Regions from separate parts of the Pseudoalteromonas sp. NFXS39 genome, predicted to be linked through region 1. Evidence: predicted binding sites of a transcription regulator. Region 1 holds the regulator's gene; each other region holds the start of a gene.
The links. Region 1 encodes MetJ, which represses methionine synthesis genes. Its sites were predicted from a motif close to TAGACGTCTAGACGTCTA; they were not measured.

Region 1 (5,800 bases):
GTACTTCTTCTAGGCATTGCAAATACACTTCAGTTTTACCACTTCCGGTAACCCCTTCAAGTAAAAAGCTAGTAAAGCCGCAAGCTTGATTAATGCTGGTACAGGCAACGGCTTGCTCTTTATTAAGAATTGGTTTGTTTCCAACGGTCGGCACGCGTTGCTGCCATTGGTTATCATGTTCGATAAACTGAGTGATCAATTCTTTATCGAGTAGGCCGTCGATGGTTTTTTTTGTAAATCCGAGTGCTTTTAATTCAGTAACAGATGATTTGCCCGATTCGGCTAGCTGCTTTAATAAACTCAACTGGGTTTTTGCTTTTAGTGATGGAAGCTTTGCGCCTTTATCGGTCAGCTCAACCATATTAATACTGGTTTTATCTGGACATTCGCCTTGTCTTAAAGCAGCCGGAAGTGCCGTATGAATGGTTTCACCCAATGGGTAACAGTAGTAGCGGGCAGTAAATTTTAGCAAGGCTAGATGCTGCTCTGATAAAACTGGTGTGTCGTCTATTACATCAATTATAGCTTTAATTTTGTCTGCAGGAACTTCTGTTGATGTTTTTAGAGCGAGTACCACAGCGACCTTTTTTTGACTGCCAAATGGCACACGAACTCGCATACCTGGCTTTAAGTCAGGGCTATGCAGCAGCTGTTCAACTTTATAATCGAAGGTACGCTGTAAAGGGACTTTTATGGCAACTTCTACAAAGTGCATAACAACTCAACTGAAACAAAGATAGAAGGATAATGTACTAAAATTACTGTTAAAAACCTACCAACAAATACTGAACAACAGGCCACTTGATTATTTTTTTAGCGAAAGATGAATTTAAAGCTTGTCGCAAGGTCACTTGAGCTATAAAATACGCGGCCTATTAATTGTATTAACTGCGTATGGTGCCAGACTTCGGGTTTGGAGAGCGATACGGCCTTAACTAGAGGTTCCCTATGAAAGAAGGTATTCACCCTAAGTACGAAGCTATCACTGCAACTTGTTCATGTGGTAACAAATTCGAAACTAGCTCAACTCTTTGTAAAGACATCCACTTAGACGTATGTTCTGAGTGTCACCCGTTTTACACTGGTAAGCAAAAGATTCTAGACACTGGCGGCCGTGTTGATCGTTTCAACAAGCGCTTCGGTGCACTTAGCAGCAAGAAGTAATTTCTGCTGTTTAGTTAAAAGAAGCACCTTAGGGTGCTTTTTTTATACCTAAAATTCATTAAGTATACTTTGAACTCATCACTAACTTACCATCTTCACTTATTTCTTTTGCATAACTATTTCTGAGTGTTATGCCCACTATGTCGCTAATTGTGCAGACAAAGTGTAAACCCTTGGCTATATTCTTTTTTGTATAAATGCATACCAATCCGCAATAATACTTAATTAAGCGTATTGGTATCTAAAAGTTATTAAAAATAATAATTTTAAATAATTTCGTAATTAAATGCTGTGAACTTCGTTGAAATGGCGGTTTTAGGTTAATTTCGGCTATTTGCAGTGTTCGTGCATACAAAATACAAAAACACGTGCTTAAAAGGCCATAAATAGGTGAATTTTTATGTCTAATTAATCGCAACTATGCACAGAAATTGTGGGGAAATCCTTTAAAATTAAGCGATATAGCTTATAACAGGATAGACCTGATAATACTTGGAATTTTTATACATTACAGGTATCGTACTGATGCAAGCTCTCTCACTTTTTAACTTTTTGCAGGATACTATCGCGTTATGTCAGATTTTCGTGAACAAGCATTACATTACCACGCTCACCCCGTTCCAGGTAAAATTAGTGTTGAACTAACCAAGCCAGCCGAAACGGTTAACGATCTCGCTTTAGCTTATAGCCCAGGTGTGGCTGAACCGGTCCGCGAAATTGCTGCTGATCCAGCAAATGCCTATAAGTACACAGGTAAAGGTAACATGGTTGCGGTTATTTCAAACGGTACCGCAATTTTAGGTTTAGGTAACTTAGGTCCGCTTGCATCAAAACCTGTAATGGAAGGTAAAGCCTTACTATTCAAACGTTTTGCTGGCCTTGATTCAATTGATATTGAAGTAAAACACCGCACAACAGAAGATTTCATCAATACGGTTGCTAATATTGCTGATACCTTTGGTGGTATCAACTTAGAAGATATCAAAGCACCAGAATGTTTTGAAATCGAAAAAGCGCTTATTGAACGCTGTGATATTCCCGTTTTCCATGATGACCAGCATGGTACAGCTATTGTTACTGCCGCCGGTATGCTTAATGCCCTTGAAGTACAAGGTAAAGATATCGAAGATGCCATTATTGTATGTTTAGGTGCCGGTGCTGCCGCAGTTGCTTGTATGGAGCTTTTAATTAAATGTGGCGCACTACGTGAGCACATCTATATGCTTGACCGTAAAGGTGTGATCCATACTCGTCGTGATGACTTAAACGAGTATAAGCAACTATTCGCTAATAATACTGATAAGCGTACATTACAAGATGTTATTGCTGATGCTGATGTATTCGTTGGTGTATCAGGTCCTAACCTATTAACTGCAGATGATCTTAAGCTAATGGCTGATAAACCAGTCGTGTTTGCGTGTTCAAACCCAGATCCTGAGATTGCACCAGAAGTTGCGCACAGTGCACGTAACGATTTAATTATGGCTACGGGTCGTTCAGACTTCCCTAATCAAGTAAATAACGTGCTTTGCTTCCCGTTTATTTTCCGCGGTGCGCTTGATGTGCGTGCAACGGCAATTAATGATGAAATGAAAATTGCAGCAGTACACGCTATTCGTGGTATCGCTAAAGAGTCTGTACCAAATGAAGTACTGAAAGCGGCTGGTGTTGAGTCACTAGAGTTTGGTGCTGAGTACATCATTCCTAAGCCAATGGACCCGCGTTTATTACCTCGTATTGCACGTGCTGTTGCTGAAGCTGCAGTGGAGTCAGGTGTAGCGCAAATCGAGATGCCAGAAGATTACATGCGTTAAACTTAATTACTCAAATTGTATAACGCTAATAAAAAACTCAGCCTTGGCTGAGTTTTTTTATATCTGCGATTATCGGCGGTGATCCGATGGCCGAAATACTTATTCTGAATCAAGCACTGGGATATCTAACCCCATTTCTTGCATAATTCTTTTAACTTCTTCAGGTACCTTTTCAGGGTTGTCTTTACGAAGGTCGTCATCATTTGGTAATGGTTGACCTGTAAAAGCATGTAAGAAAGCTTCACACAATAACTCGCTGTTCGTCGCATGACGCAGGTTATTGATCTGGCGGCGTGTACGCTCGTCAGTTAATACTTTTAATACGTTAAGTGGGATTGATACGGTAATCTTTTTTACTTGTTCTGATTTTTTACCGTGTTCTGCATATGGGTGAATGTATTCACCGTTCCATTTAGCCATAAGTTGTTTCGTTGCCTCGGTTGTCAGTGATTTACGCCTTATTCACAGCGCAAGATGCGGAAATTCTATCTCTTTAAAAAAGATAGTCAAATACTAGTTATTTAGCCATCTAGTGGTGTAAATGTATAAACTTCTATGTGTGAGCAATAAATGCTTTGACTTCTCATATTTGATCATCTAACCTTTTAGACGTCTAAACATCCAATTCAGGAATAGGTGATGAAATGAGCGATAAAAATAAAGCGACGATTACTGTTCGTCACGGCATCGAAGCCGATAAACATCATGGCGCGGTTGTACCGCCCATTTACTTATCAACCACCTATTCATTTGCTGATTTTGATACTAAGCGCCAGTATGACTATGGCCGCAGCGGTAACCCGAATCGCGATATCTTAGCTGAAACCTTAGCTGAACTTGAAGGTGGCGCTAGAGGTATTATTACTGCAACAGGTATGTCAGCAGTGCATTTAGCGACTCAGCTATTAAACAGTGACGACACCTTAGTGATCCCACATGACTGCTATGGTGGTAGTTATCGTTTATTCACTTCGCTTGAAAAGCGTGGCCTGTTAAAACTAAAAGTTTTGGATTTAACGAAATCTGAAAATCTCCAAGAAATTTTATCGATTAAACCTAAGTTGATTTGGATAGAAACGCCAAGTAATCCAATCTTGCGTTTAACAGATATTAAAGCAATCACTAGTATTGCTAAGCAGTGTGATGCTTTAGTTGCGGCTGATAACACCTTCTTATCACCTGCGCTGCAAAACCCAATTGAGTTTGGTGTTGATATTGTTGTTCACTCAACTACTAAATATATTAATGGTCACTCTGATGTGGTTGGCGGTGCGGTGATTGCTGCTACGCAAGAGCTAGGTGATGAGCTTGCTTGGTGGGCAAATAATATCGGTATTACTGGTGCACCATTTGACAGTTACTTAACGCTTCGTGGTTTACGTACTTTAAATGTGCGTTTAAAGCAGCATCAAGAAAATGCTTTTGCGATTGCGGAGTATTTAGAAAACTCTCCTTTTGTAAGCCAAGTTTATTATCCAGGCCTTGCTTCTCACCCACAACATGAGCTTGCTAAAGCACAGCAACGTGGTTTTGGTGGCATGGTGAGCTTTGATATTAAAGGCGACATTAACGATGCTGCAGCGTTTTTAACCAGTCTTAAAGACTTTAGCCTTGCAGAGTCGTTAGGTGGGGTAGAAAGCTTGATTTGTCACCCTGCAACAATGACCCACGCAGGCATGGAGCCTAAAGCGCGCCTTGAAGCCGGTGTGGGCGATACTTTGATCCGTATTTCTGTAGGCATTGAAGATGTAAAAGATCTTATCGCAGATTTAGACCGTGTTTTCAATTTAGTAAAACCAGGTCAAGGCCAGCAAGCTGCTAAAGCTGAAGTAAAACAAACACAGCAAGATACACAACAAAACGCGTCATTTAAGTTAACGCCTGCGCATACGGCATTGTGGTAGAAGAGATGGTAAATATTGTTCATAAATTTGGTGGCTCAAGCTTAAGCTCTGCAGATCGTTATCATGCGGTAGCTAACATCGTTCTAGCGAATACAGAGCAGGGTGACTGTGTGTTTGTGTCGGCATCAGGTAAAACAACCGATACTCTAGTAAAACTTTGGCAAAGTTACCAGCAGCAAGATAGGCAAGCTGTTAGCGATATTTTATTGCTTATTGATAACAATCAACGAGCCTTAATTGAGCAATTACTTACAGGCCAGAATAAACAACAGGCGTTGGCGCAGCTAAATGATGAGCTTGCGGTTTTAAATGAATTAATTAGTCAACAGCAGTTACTTGAGGCGCCTTTACTTGCCCATGGTGAAGTGTGGTCGGCGCGCTTGTTGGCCGCTTACCTAAATCAGCTCGGTGTCGCTGCGCAAGATGTTGATGCAAGGCAGTTATTTACTTTAAATGACGGGCAACTATTACATCAAAAAAATCAGCAGCAATGCACAAGTATAATTAGTAAGTCACACATAAACGTAGTAACGGGCTTTATAGCTGTGGATTGCCAAGGCAATACGGTTACATTAGGGCGCAACGGCAGTGATTACAGTGCGACGTTACTGGCCAGTTATACTTTTGCGAAACAAGTGTCTATATGGACCGATACACAAGGAGTGTTTAGTACAGATCCTCGTAAAGTTAAAAATGCGCTTAAATATGCCAAGGTTTGTCGCGAGCAAGCTAACTTATTAGCGCGTTTAGGTAATCCTGTACTGCATGCTAAGACGTTATCGCCGTTAAAAGGCACCGAGATCAAGCTAGTTGTTAGAAGTAGCTTTGATTGCGATGCAACGCCAACCGAAGTAGTAAAAGAAGGCTATAGCAAAGCAAAACGTTTTATTACTACCTTAGATAACATCGATTTATTAC
Region 2 (5,800 bases), on a different contig from region 1:
CACGAGACTTACTCCACAGTGGTTACCAGGATATGAGCCTGATTTAACCAAAGAGCCAAAACAGGTTCGTAAAAATACAAATAAAGCACGGCGCTCGCGTGATAAAAAACGCATCTTAGGGCAAAAAAGTAGGAGACGTTCCTAAATTTGGCATATATTTATACTATCCTCAGGCTAAAGTTGAGAGTTTAGTATGTTAGAAGAAAATAAGTGGGTTTTTCGCCGCGCTGATAAACAATTTTCCTTAGAAAAGTGGCAGAAAACAATTAATCTCATGACTGAGTTGTTTTCTGCTCCTGCGGGTTTTATCGTCCATAAAACTGACAATGTTTATCGTATTATTGTATCCAGTGAGCAGCAAGAAAACCCCTATGAAGCAGGGGCTGAATTAAATGCTGACGATAATATCTTCTGTAAAAAAGTTGTGCGAGATATGGCACCACTTTATGTTGATCATGCAAGTAAAGACTCTCAGTGGGATGATAGCCCACTAGTGAAAGATGGTTTTGAATCTTACCTTGGTGTACCTATTAGTTGGCCTAATGGTGAACCGTTTGGCACATTTTGTGTAATGGATTTTAAGCAGACTCACTATCAACAGAGCTTTTTAGAATTAATAGAGCAACTTCGCGATATGGTTGAGGACGACCTTGCTTTGTTAGATAATTTTACGCAGATGCGTGAAATTGCCATGCTCGATTCACTTACCAATATTTATAATCGCCGCGCAATAGACCTACTTTGCCAACATAAACTGAATATATCGAAACGTCTTGGCTTTGACATTAGCTGTTTGTTTATTGATATAAACAGTTTTAAACCGCTCAACGATACTTACGGCCATGAAGTTGGCGATCTCGCGCTTATTTGTTTAGCTGACACTATGAAAGAGTGTCTTCGTGAAACCGATATTATTGGCCGCTTAGGGGGCGATGAGTTTATTGCTTTATTGCAAGTTCAGCCAGGTGATTGCATAGAAAGCATAGCCGATAAGCTCAACACCACCTATCAATCTAATTTAGCAAAGCGGGGCATTCCAGTTACGAGTTTAAGTATTGGTTCTGGGGTGATAGCTCAGCCAAAAGAAAACTTTGCTGAGCTATTAAAACGAGCAGATGAAGATATGTATGAGAAAAAGCAAGCCTCGAAGGCAGCACGTTAAGCTATTTGTTTCTCAGCTAGGTTCAGCTCCATGGTCGCTTTAAGTAAACGATAAAGGTTAATTGACGCATCAATTTCTTCTTTACGATTAGTTAAGCTTTCGATATTTAAACCGAGCGGTACATCTAAATGCGCGCAGCTTTGTAAAATTAAGTCAAGATTCTCACGGCAAATACGCACCGATTCACTCAATGTATTTGCCGAATCTAACATACGGTACTTAGTCGCCTCTGGTACCGAAATTCCTAACCACTCCATAAATTCTAAGGTTTTTTCACCGCCACATGGAGTAAACGTTAGAATAATACGCTTTGGGGTTGTGCCTTGTGCTTTACAGCTGCGGGCATAGCTGGTGATCAAATCAATAGTCGCTTGGGCATTGTAAACGGCTTGTGAGATGAAAAACTTACAGCCTTGCGCTGTTTTTTCGACTAAACGCTCATGTTCATTACGTTTGCTAGCGTGACGCTCTGCAATAGTAACGCCACCTAAAAATACATCGCTATTCTGTTTTACTAGCGTTTTATAAGCATCAGAAAGGCTTAATTTGATGTCACCATGAGATGATGGACTACCTACTAGCACTAAGTTCTTTAATTCAAAATCATTTCGAGTTTCATTTAACCACTCGGTAAACTCAGCTTCACCACGTTGGGCAACACTTTTATAAGTGATTACATCCAGTTGTGAGAGGCTGCGAAGTAGTTGACTATATTCACGTGGATCAACCGTTTCTTTAAACGGAAAAGGGCGCGGTTTAGCAATTCGGCTGCTTTCATCTTGAATGTCGTAAATGATCACACCATCGTATTCAATTTCGTGCAAGCGACCTAGTAGCTTTTGGGCAATAGTTTCAAGCATGGCTTTATCAGTACCTGATTTTGGTGGTGTGGTACCGATAAGGTAGACGCCTTGATTGGTGTCTTCAATTTTCTCTTGTAATGATAAAGCCATAATCCTCATTCCAGCTTGTGCTAATGTCTATGTAAACAATATAGCAGCCATTTAGACGTCTAGATAGATTTTTCTGATGAAAGTTTTTCAATGACTATGAATTTTACTCAAGTTGAATGTGAGGTGTTCTACGAAATTGACACACCTGTTTACATAAATTATTGCCCTGACCCTCATATTTTCTGGCGCTTTGATGCATAATCAGGCTGCAATCATTATGAGAAAAATAACTAACAAGGGAACATTATGAAATTTAGATTATTAGCAACCAGTTTTGCTGTAACACTTGCGCTGAGTGGCTGCGCAAGTAACTCACAGTCAAATATGGTTAAAGAAGTCGAAATTGAGCAGCAAGTAAGCCAAGATGATAACCGTGTATTTAGCCAAGATTACCTATTAGAAGAGCTTGAGAACGGCCTTCGCGTAATGGTAGTGAAAACCGACTACCCAGACGTCGTATCACTGCAAATTCCGGTATCGGTTGGTTCGCGTAATGAGGTTGAAGCAGGTAAAACCGGTTTTGCACACTTCTTTGAGCACATGATGTTTAAAGGCTCTGAAAAATTCCCGCAAGATGTCTATTCAGATATTTTAAAGAACTCAGGTGTTGATAATCGCGCGTATACGACCAACGATTACACTAACTATCACTTAAATTTCTCAAAAGAGCACTTAGATAAAGTACTCGAAATCGAAGCTGATATTTTCCAAAACCTGACTTACAGCGAAGAGCAGTTCCGTACTGAAGCACTGACTGTAAAAGGTGAATATTTAAAGAATAATGCTAGCCCAATTCGTAAGTTACTTTCTGCCGTTCGTAACGAAGCATTCGAGAAGCACACATATAAACACACCACGATGGGCTTTTTTGAAGACATCGAAGCCATGCCTGATCAAATGGCATATGGTAAAGAGTTTTTCGCTAAGTTTTATAAGCCTGAGTACGTCTCTTTAGTCATTGTTGGTGATGTTGATCCACAAGAAACTATGGCAATGGTGAAAAAGCATTGGGGTAACTGGAAAAAAGGTGATTACCAAGCCGACATTCCAACTGAACCGAAACAACAAGCACCTAAGTACGTTCATGAAAAATATGATGGTTTACCGGGTCATTGGTTACTAGTGTCTTACAAAGGCACAGCATGGGATCCAACTCAAAAAGACCGTGCTGCGCTTGATTTGATTTCGCAGCTTTATTTCTCAAATAACTCGGCACTTTATCAAGAACTTGTTGTTGATAAACAAATTGCCAGTCAAATGTTTACCTATAACCCAGATACTAAAGACCCCGGTTTATTACATGTTTTTGTAAAAGTAGAAAACGAAGCTGATCTTGCTAAAGCCCGTGATGCGATTAACCGTACTTATGCACAAGCACGTACTGAGTTAGTTGATGCGCAAAAGTTAGCTGATTTAAAATCTAACTTAAAATACAGCTTTATCAATGGTCTTGATTCATCGCAATCAATAGCCTCAACGCTTGCAAGCTACATGCACTTTGAGCGCGACCCTGAAGTTATTAACCAACTTTACGCCACTGCTGATAGCATCACTCCAGAAGATATCAAAGCAGTAGCAAACAAGTATTTTGTTGATTCAAGCCGTACCACAGTGACAATGTCGGCGCTTGATAAAGTAACTGGTTTTGAGCAGGAAGTTGATTTAAATGCAGCGGTGGCAAGTATCGAGCAAGCACCAACAGAACGTCATTTTAAAGTACTTGATAAAACAAATAGTTCACCACTGGTTGATGTAAACTGGTTATTCAATACCGGTGCGGCAGCTGATCCACAAGGCAAAAAAGGTTTAGCGGCGCTAACAGCCGCGATGCTAGCGCAAGGTGGTTCAGAATCAATGAGCTATAAAGATATTAAGAAAGCCTTATATCCTTTGGCGGGAAGCTTTGGTTATCAACTTGATAAAGAGATGATTTCACTTCGTGGTCGAGTACACAAAGATAATGCTGCGAAATGGTATGCGCTTGTTAGCGATCAATTGTTAAACCCTGGCTTTAGAGAAGATGATTTCAAGCGTCTGAAAAAAGAGCTTATAGATAGCATTAAAGCGGGCCTTAAAGCGTCAAATGATGAGGAACTAGGTAAAGAAGTGCTTTATCATCAGCTTTATAAAGGTCATCCTTACGAAAGTTATAACTACGGTGACATATCAGATCTTGAAGCATTGACACTTGATGACGTCAAAGCGTTTTATAATAGCCAGTTTACACAATCTAAACTAACAGTGGGTCTAATTGGTGCTATCCCAAGTGATGTTAAATCGACAATGATGAAAGATTTAACCCAACTTCCACAAGGTAAAGAAAGCCGTTTAATGATCCCTGATGCGCCAGTACTTAAAGGTCATCATGCGACTATTGTTGAGAAATCAGCGCAATCTACCGCAGTGTCCTTTGGTTTCCCAATTGATACAATTCGTAGCAGCGATGATTGGACAGCCCTTTGGTTAGTTCGCTCTTATTTTGGTGAACACCGCAGTTCAAACAGCTTCTTATATCAACGCATTCGTCAAACCCGTGGTATGAACTACGGCGACTATGCATACATCGAATACTTCCCACGTGGTATGTTCCAAACAAAACCAGATGCTAACTTAGGTCGTTCAGAGCAAATTTTCCAAGTATGGTTACGCCCGCTGCGTTCTAATAACGATGCTCACTTTGCAACACGTACGGCATTATTTGAGCTTGATAAGCTAATTAAAAATGGCATTAGTAAGGAAGATTTTGAAGCGACTCGTAATTTCTTAATTAACTTTGTGCCGCAAATGGTTGCAAGCCAAGATCGTCAATTAGGCTATGCACTTGATAGTGAGTTCTATAACACAGAGAGCTTTGTAGACTATGTGCGCGGCAAGCTTGAAAAGCTAACCCTTGATGATGTTAACCGCGTTATTCGCGATAACCTGCAAACCGAGAATATTCACTATGTATTTATTACCGGTGACGGCAAAGATATGCAAAAACGTTTAGCATCAGAGCAAACATCACCTATGGTGTATAACGCTGAAAAACCGGCAGAACTTGTTGCTGAAGATAAAGTGATTGCAGACTATAAACTTGCAATACCAGAGAAAAATATTAAAGTACTTGATGTCGAAAAAGTATTTCAATAATTACTAATTAACTAATCAATGCCCCTATTTAGGGGCATTTTTCTATGTTTAATGGCTCGATGTTATCAGCAACTACAAGTTGATTTCGGCCAGCTTCTTTTGCTTGATAAAGCGCGCTATCAGCCATTTCAATGAGTAACATGGCATCATCACAACTACTAGGATATAGCGTGGCTAACCCGACACTTACTGTTAATGGGTAGCCAGCCAGTTCAGCCAACTTTAGCGTAGCAAGTTTTGTCATAAAACGTGTTACGAGTAATTGAGCATTATGGCTTTGCGTATTACCAAGTACTAGAACAAATTCTTCACCGCCGTATCTTGCGCACAAGTCACTGGGCCTGCGAGTAAATTCAGACAATAGTTTTGCCACTTCTTTTAAGCAATTATCACCAACTAGATGACCAAGGTTATCGTTAAGAGACTTAAAGTTATCAAGATCGACCATCGCTATGGATAAGGGATGTTTTAAGCGTGCACAGCGACTCCATTCTTGCGAATAAAAATCATCAAAATGACGTCGGTTAGCAACTTGCGTTAGACCATCGATACG
Region 3 (5,800 bases), on a different contig from region 1:
TTGATGTAATTTTCACAGTGCACTAATTCAAGGGGCTCTGGGGTGCCAAGCACCGGCTGTGTTAGGTTGTCATTTATTAATCCAAGGCTTTGTACATGCTCATATAAATAAGCAAACTTACTCATCACAAAGCGATGGTTAGGATCGAAACTAAACGAGTAATTTGGGTGATACACCAAGGGTAAGTGGGGATTTAACTGCATAGCTCATTGGATAGCTGAATTTGCTACAGCATAACGAATCTACTGGCAAATGTTTACTCTGGTGCGTGAATTAAATGGCCCAACTCGCGATGTAATAATGCTTCATCACCCAAGTTTAGCTCAATCAGTCGTTTTAAGTGAGTAATACTATCAATATCTATATGTTCACAGCGAAGGCCTGCATGTTGATGCTCAATATGGCACAGCTCCACTTGCATTTTTATCTCGATATTTGACTCTGGCAGGGTAAAGATTAAGTCTGCCTTACTATGAATAGGCACTAAAAATGAATCACTTTTAGTAATAAGCGCACCTTGCAAAGATAGATCAAGTAACTGACAGTGGTAGTCGTTATCTTCGATGCGAAGGATCGCAGGGCAAGAAAATAATACCCGCGAAAACTCTCTGCGTTCATTCATAACTTTATCTCCACCTATATTAACTTAATGAGTATAGATCATTATGAAATTAGTGAGAGAAATGATTATAGCAACAAAAAAGCCCCTAAATCGGGGCTTTTTGAGTATCAGCTAATTAGCCAATTTTTTTGTATTTAATACGCTTAGGTTGTGCCGCTTCTGCGCCTAAGGTTTTCTTCAGCCACTCTTCGTATTCTGTGTAGTTACCATCGAAGAAGTTAATTTGGCCTTCGTCACGGTAATCAAGAATATGTGTAGCAATACGGTCAAGGAACCAACGGTCATGCGAGATACACATTACACAGCCTGGGAACTCTAAAATAGCGTTCTCAAGTGCACGTAATGTTTCAACGTCTAGGTCATTGGTAGGCTCATCCAGTAGTAACACGTTACCACCTGCTTTTAATAACTTAGCTAGATGTAAACGGTTGCGCTCACCACCTGATAAGTCTTTAACGAATTTTTGTTGGTCGTTACCTTTGAAGTTAAAGCGGCCAACATAGGCCCGGCTTGGGAATTCAAAGTTACCAATTTTTAATACGTCTTGGCCGTTTGAGATTTCTTGGAAAACGGTGTTGCTTTCGTCCATGTCACCACGGAACTGATCAACGGTTGCAAGCTCAACAGTATCACCAACAAGGATCTCACCGCTATCTGGCGTTTCTTCACCACTTAGCATTTTGAACAGGGTTGATTTACCCGCACCATTGGCACCGATAATACCTACGATAGCGCCTTTTGGCATTGCAAAGTTTAAGTCATCGATTAATACGCGATCGCCAAAGCTTTTCTTCAGACCTTTCACTTCGATAACTTGGTCACCTAAGCGTGGACCTGGTGGAATGAATAGTTCATTTGTTTCGTTACGCTTTTGGTAATCGTTTTGCTGTAGCTCAGAAAACTGTGCCATACGTGCTTTAGACTTAGCCTGACGGCCTTTAGGGTTTGAACGAACCCATTCAAGTTCTTGCGCGATTGATTTTTGACGTGCTTTTTCAGATTTCTGCTCTTGTTGTAAACGTAAATCTTTTTGTTCAAGCCATGATGAATAATTACCTTCCCAAGGAATACCTTCACCACGGTCAAGCTCTAAAATCCAACCTGCTACGTTATCTAAGAAGTAACGGTCGTGGGTTACAGCTACCACGGTACCTTCGTAGTCGTGTAAGAAGCGCTCTAACCAAGCAACAGACTCAGCATCTAAGTGGTTGGTTGGTTCATCAAGAATTAGCATATCTGGTTTTTCAAGTAGTAAACGACAGATCGCAACACGGCGTCGCTCACCACCCGAAAGGTGTTCAATTTTTGCATCCCAAGGTGGTAAACGTAATGCATCAGCTGCACGTTCTAACACGTTGTCGATATTGTGACCATCGTGTGCTTGGATGATAGCTTCAAGTTCACCTTGTTCTTTGGCAAGTGCATCGAAGTCAGCACCGTCCATTGCATACTCGTTGTATACTTCATCTAAGCGATTCAGTGCATTTTTAACTTCGCTTACTGCTTCTTCTACTGTTTCGCGAACAGTTTTGCTTTCTTCTAAAACAGGCTCTTGCGGTAAGTAACCGATTTTAGTGCCTGGTTGAGGGCGTGCTTCACCTTCAAAGTCTTGGTCAACACCAGCCATAATGCGAAGTAATGTTGATTTACCTGCACCGTTTAGACCTAGCACACCAATTTTTGCGCCTGGGAAAAAGTGTAAAGAAATATCTTTTAGGATAGTGCGCTTAGGTGGCACAACCTTAGAAACTCGACTCATCGAGAATATAAACTTATCTGGTAACACCATGAAAGAAGCCTTCAATTTATAAGAAAAATTAACAGCAAGTATTGTATACCCAAACTACCTCAAAATACAGAATTCAGCGTTTATGATAGGCTTAATATCAAGGTGTTATTTACTCAAAAAGTCATACATTTTAATTAATGACCACTCAGAAATATCACTTCATTTGGACATCTAAACATCTAGAGGTTGAAATTTCTAACTATCCGTTCATAATTAGCAGTCAGATAAGTGTGCTCGGAGCCAGCTATGCCCATTACAGTAAAAGATGAATTGCCAGCCATTGCAAAATTACGTCAAGAGAACGTGTTTGTAATGCCAAAAAGTCGTGCTAAAACGCAAGAGATTCGTCCAATGCGTTTGGCTATCTTAAACTTAATGCCAAACAAAGTTGAAACCGAAGTGCAATTTATTCGATTATTAGCTAACTCACCGTTACAAGTTAATGTTGAGTTGTTGAGGTTGGATACTCATCGCACGAGTAGTAACTCTGAGCAGCACATGGATACTTTCTATCGTTATTTTTCAGAAGTGAAAGATAATAACTACGATGCCATGATCATAACAGGCGCGCCGCTTGCTCATTTAGAGTATGACGAAGTTGCTTACTGGGATGAACTAAAAGTTATTTTAGATTGGGCAGAGCAGCATGTTACGTCTACGTTGTTTTCGTGTTGGGCGGCACATGCTGGGCTTTATCATCACTATGGTCTGAAGCGTGATCTGAAACCAAATAAACTCAGTGGCGTATTTACCCATAAAAGTTATTTTGATCATGCGGCACTTACCCGAGGCTTTGATGACACCTTTTTAGTGCCACATTCTCGCTATGGTCATATTGATATCGAGAAGATCAATGCCTGCGATGAGCTGGTTGTGTTAGCAGGCTCTGAGCGAGTAGGTGCCTATTTAATTAAAAATAAATCAGGTAGCCAAGTATATATTACGGGCCATCCAGAGTACGATGCCCATACCCTAAAAGGGGAGTATTTGCGTGACCAAGAAAAATCAGCTGATGCGCCTAAGCCAGAAAACTACTTCCCTGACGATAACCCAGATAACGAACCGTCGAAAACGTGGCAAAGCCATGCCTTTTTATTGTTTTCGAATTGGTTAAACTATTATGTGTACCAAACTACACCGTATGATATTAACTTAGTTAGCCAAGATGTAAGGACTAACAACTATGCCGAGTAATGCAGTGAATAAACGCGAACAATTAACCGAGGCGCTAAAACAGCGAATTTTAATCCTCGATGGCGCGATGGGCACCATGATCCAAGAACATAAATTAGAAGAACAGGATTATCGCGGTGAGCGCTTTAAAGACTGGCATGTACTTATTAAAGGCAATAACGACTTATTAAGCCTGACTCAGCCAAAAATCATTGCTGATATTCACCGTGCTTACTTAGAAGCCGGTGCCGATATCATCGAAACCAATACTTTTAATGCCACGACTATTTCGATGGAAGATTACGACATGGCTAGCCTTAGCCGCGAAATCAACCTAGAGTCAGCTAAGCTTGCACGCAGCGTATGTGATGAGTTTGAAGCAAAAGATCCAAGCAAGCCTCGTTATGTTGCAGGCGTACTTGGACCAACATCAAAAACTTGTTCTATTTCGCCAGATGTAAACGATCCCGGTTATCGAAATATCAACTTTGATAAGCTGGTGGCCGCGTATGTTGAGTCAACACTTGCACTTATGGAAGGCGGTGCTGACCTTATTTTGATTGAAACTATCTTTGATACGCTTAATGCAAAAGCTGCTTCGTTCGCTGTGGAAGAAGCATTCGAACAGGCTGGTCGTAGTTTACCTGTGATGATCTCAGGCACCATTACCGATGCCTCAGGCCGTACTTTATCAGGCCAAACAACAGAAGCATTTTATAACTCAATTCGCCATATTAAGCCGCTATCAATCGGCCTTAACTGCGCCCTTGGCCCTGACTTACTGCGCCAGTATGTTGAAGAGTTATCCCGTGTTTGTGAAACCTTTACCTCGGTGCATCCAAATGCAGGTTTACCGAACGAGTTTGGCGAATATGATTTAGAAGCCCCTGAAATGGCAAAAGAAATTATTGATTGGGGCAAGTCTGGCTTTATCAACATTGTAGGTGGTTGTTGCGGCACCACACCGGCTCATATAAAGGCGTTTGCGAAAGGCCTTGAAGGTGTTAAACCTCGCCAATTACCTGAGCTTGAAGTGCGTATGCGCTTATCGGGCCTTGAAGCGTGTAACTTAAACTAGGAAACCGACATGACTGACCAAATTGCTGTATTTACTAACGTCGGTGAGCGTACCAATGTAACAGGCTCGGCTAAGTTTAAACGCTTAATCATGGAAGAAGATTACGAGACTGCCCTCGATGTTGCCCGTGAACAAGTAGAAAATGGTGCGCAAGTGATTGATATCAATATGGATGAAGCCATGTTGGATTCGAAAGCTGCGATGGTAAAGTTTTTAAATTTAATTGCATCAGAGCCTGATATCTCAAAAGTACCTATCATGGTCGACTCATCGAAATGGGACGTTATTGAAGCAGGCTTAAAATGTATTCAAGGTAAAGCCATTGTTAATTCAATTTCACTTAAAGAAGGTGAAGAACCGTTCATACGGCAAGCCAAAATAATAAAACGTTTTGGTGCCGCTGCGGTTGTTATGGCGTTTGATGAAGCCGGTCAAGCTGAAACCGCTGATCGTAAGTTCGAGATTTGTCAGCGTAGCTACAAAATACTTGTTGATGATATTGGCTTCCCGCCAGAAGATATTATTTTTGATCCAAATATTTTTGCTGTAGCAACGGGCATTGAAGAGCACGATAATTACGCTGTTGAATTTATTGAAGGTACGCGTCGAATCAAGCAAGGCTTACCGCACTGTAAAGTGTCGGGCGGTGTATCGAATGTGTCGTTTTCGTTCCGTGGTAACAACCCAGTACGCGAAGCTATCCACTCAGTGTTTTTATACCATGCGATTAAAGCGGGTATGGATATGGGTATTGTAAATGCTGGCCAATTAGCGGTTTACGACGATATCCCCGAAGAGCTGCGTAAAGCAGTGGAAGATGTGATCCTCAATACCGACCCTGGTGCAGGTGAGCGACTTGTTGAACTTGCACCAAAATACTCAGGTATGGCCCAAGCAGAAAAAGTTGAAGATTTAGAATGGCGTACATGGCCTGTTGAAAAGCGCCTTGAACACGCGCTAGTAAAAGGCATTACTGAGTATATCGACGAAGATACTGAAGAGTGCCGTAAGAGCAAAGCTAAGCCAATTGAAGTTATCGAAGGCCCGCTTATGGATGGCATGAACGTAGTGGGTGACTTATTCGGTGCGGGTAAAATGTTCTTACCTCAGGTTGTTAAATCTGCCCGTGTGATGAAGC

Region 2: the regulator MetJ is predicted to act here: its motif matches at 2,160-2,177, upstream of J3455_RS17065 (methylenetetrahydrofolate reductase).
Region 3: the regulator MetJ is predicted to act here: its motif matches at 2,576-2,593, upstream of J3455_RS03825 (homoserine O-succinyltransferase).

Annotation. Positions count from the first base shown of each region.
Region 1 covers NZ_JAGDEC010000007.1:108,035-113,834, reverse strand. Annotated here, with positions in the region: gene priA (primosomal protein N') at 1-715, opposite strand, end outside; gene rpmE (50S ribosomal protein L31) at 949-1,164, shown strand; gene J3455_RS14215 (malic enzyme-like NAD(P)-binding protein) at 1,737-2,978, shown strand; gene metJ (met regulon transcriptional regulator MetJ) at 3,078-3,398, opposite strand; gene metB (cystathionine gamma-synthase) at 3,623-4,882, shown strand; gene metL (bifunctional aspartate kinase/homoserine dehydrogenase II) at 4,888-5,800, shown strand, end outside.
Region 2 covers NZ_JAGDEC010000010.1:52,832-58,631, forward strand. Annotated here, with positions in the region: gene J3455_RS17055 (DEAD/DEAH box helicase) at 1-145, shown strand, start outside; gene J3455_RS17060 (sensor domain-containing diguanylate cyclase) at 194-1,162, shown strand; gene J3455_RS17065 (methylenetetrahydrofolate reductase) at 1,159-2,115, opposite strand; gene J3455_RS17070 (M16 family metallopeptidase) at 2,362-5,247, shown strand; gene J3455_RS17075 (sensor domain-containing diguanylate cyclase) at 5,276-5,800, opposite strand, start outside.
Region 3 covers NZ_JAGDEC010000002.1:62,119-67,918, forward strand. Annotated here, with positions in the region: gene J3455_RS03810 (histone deacetylase family protein) at 1-203, opposite strand, end outside; gene J3455_RS03815 (PilZ domain-containing protein) at 257-622, opposite strand; gene ettA (energy-dependent translational throttle protein EttA) at 738-2,411, opposite strand; gene J3455_RS03825 (homoserine O-succinyltransferase) at 2,658-3,605, shown strand; gene J3455_RS03830 (homocysteine S-methyltransferase family protein) at 3,595-4,662, shown strand; gene metH (methionine synthase) at 4,672-5,800, shown strand, end outside.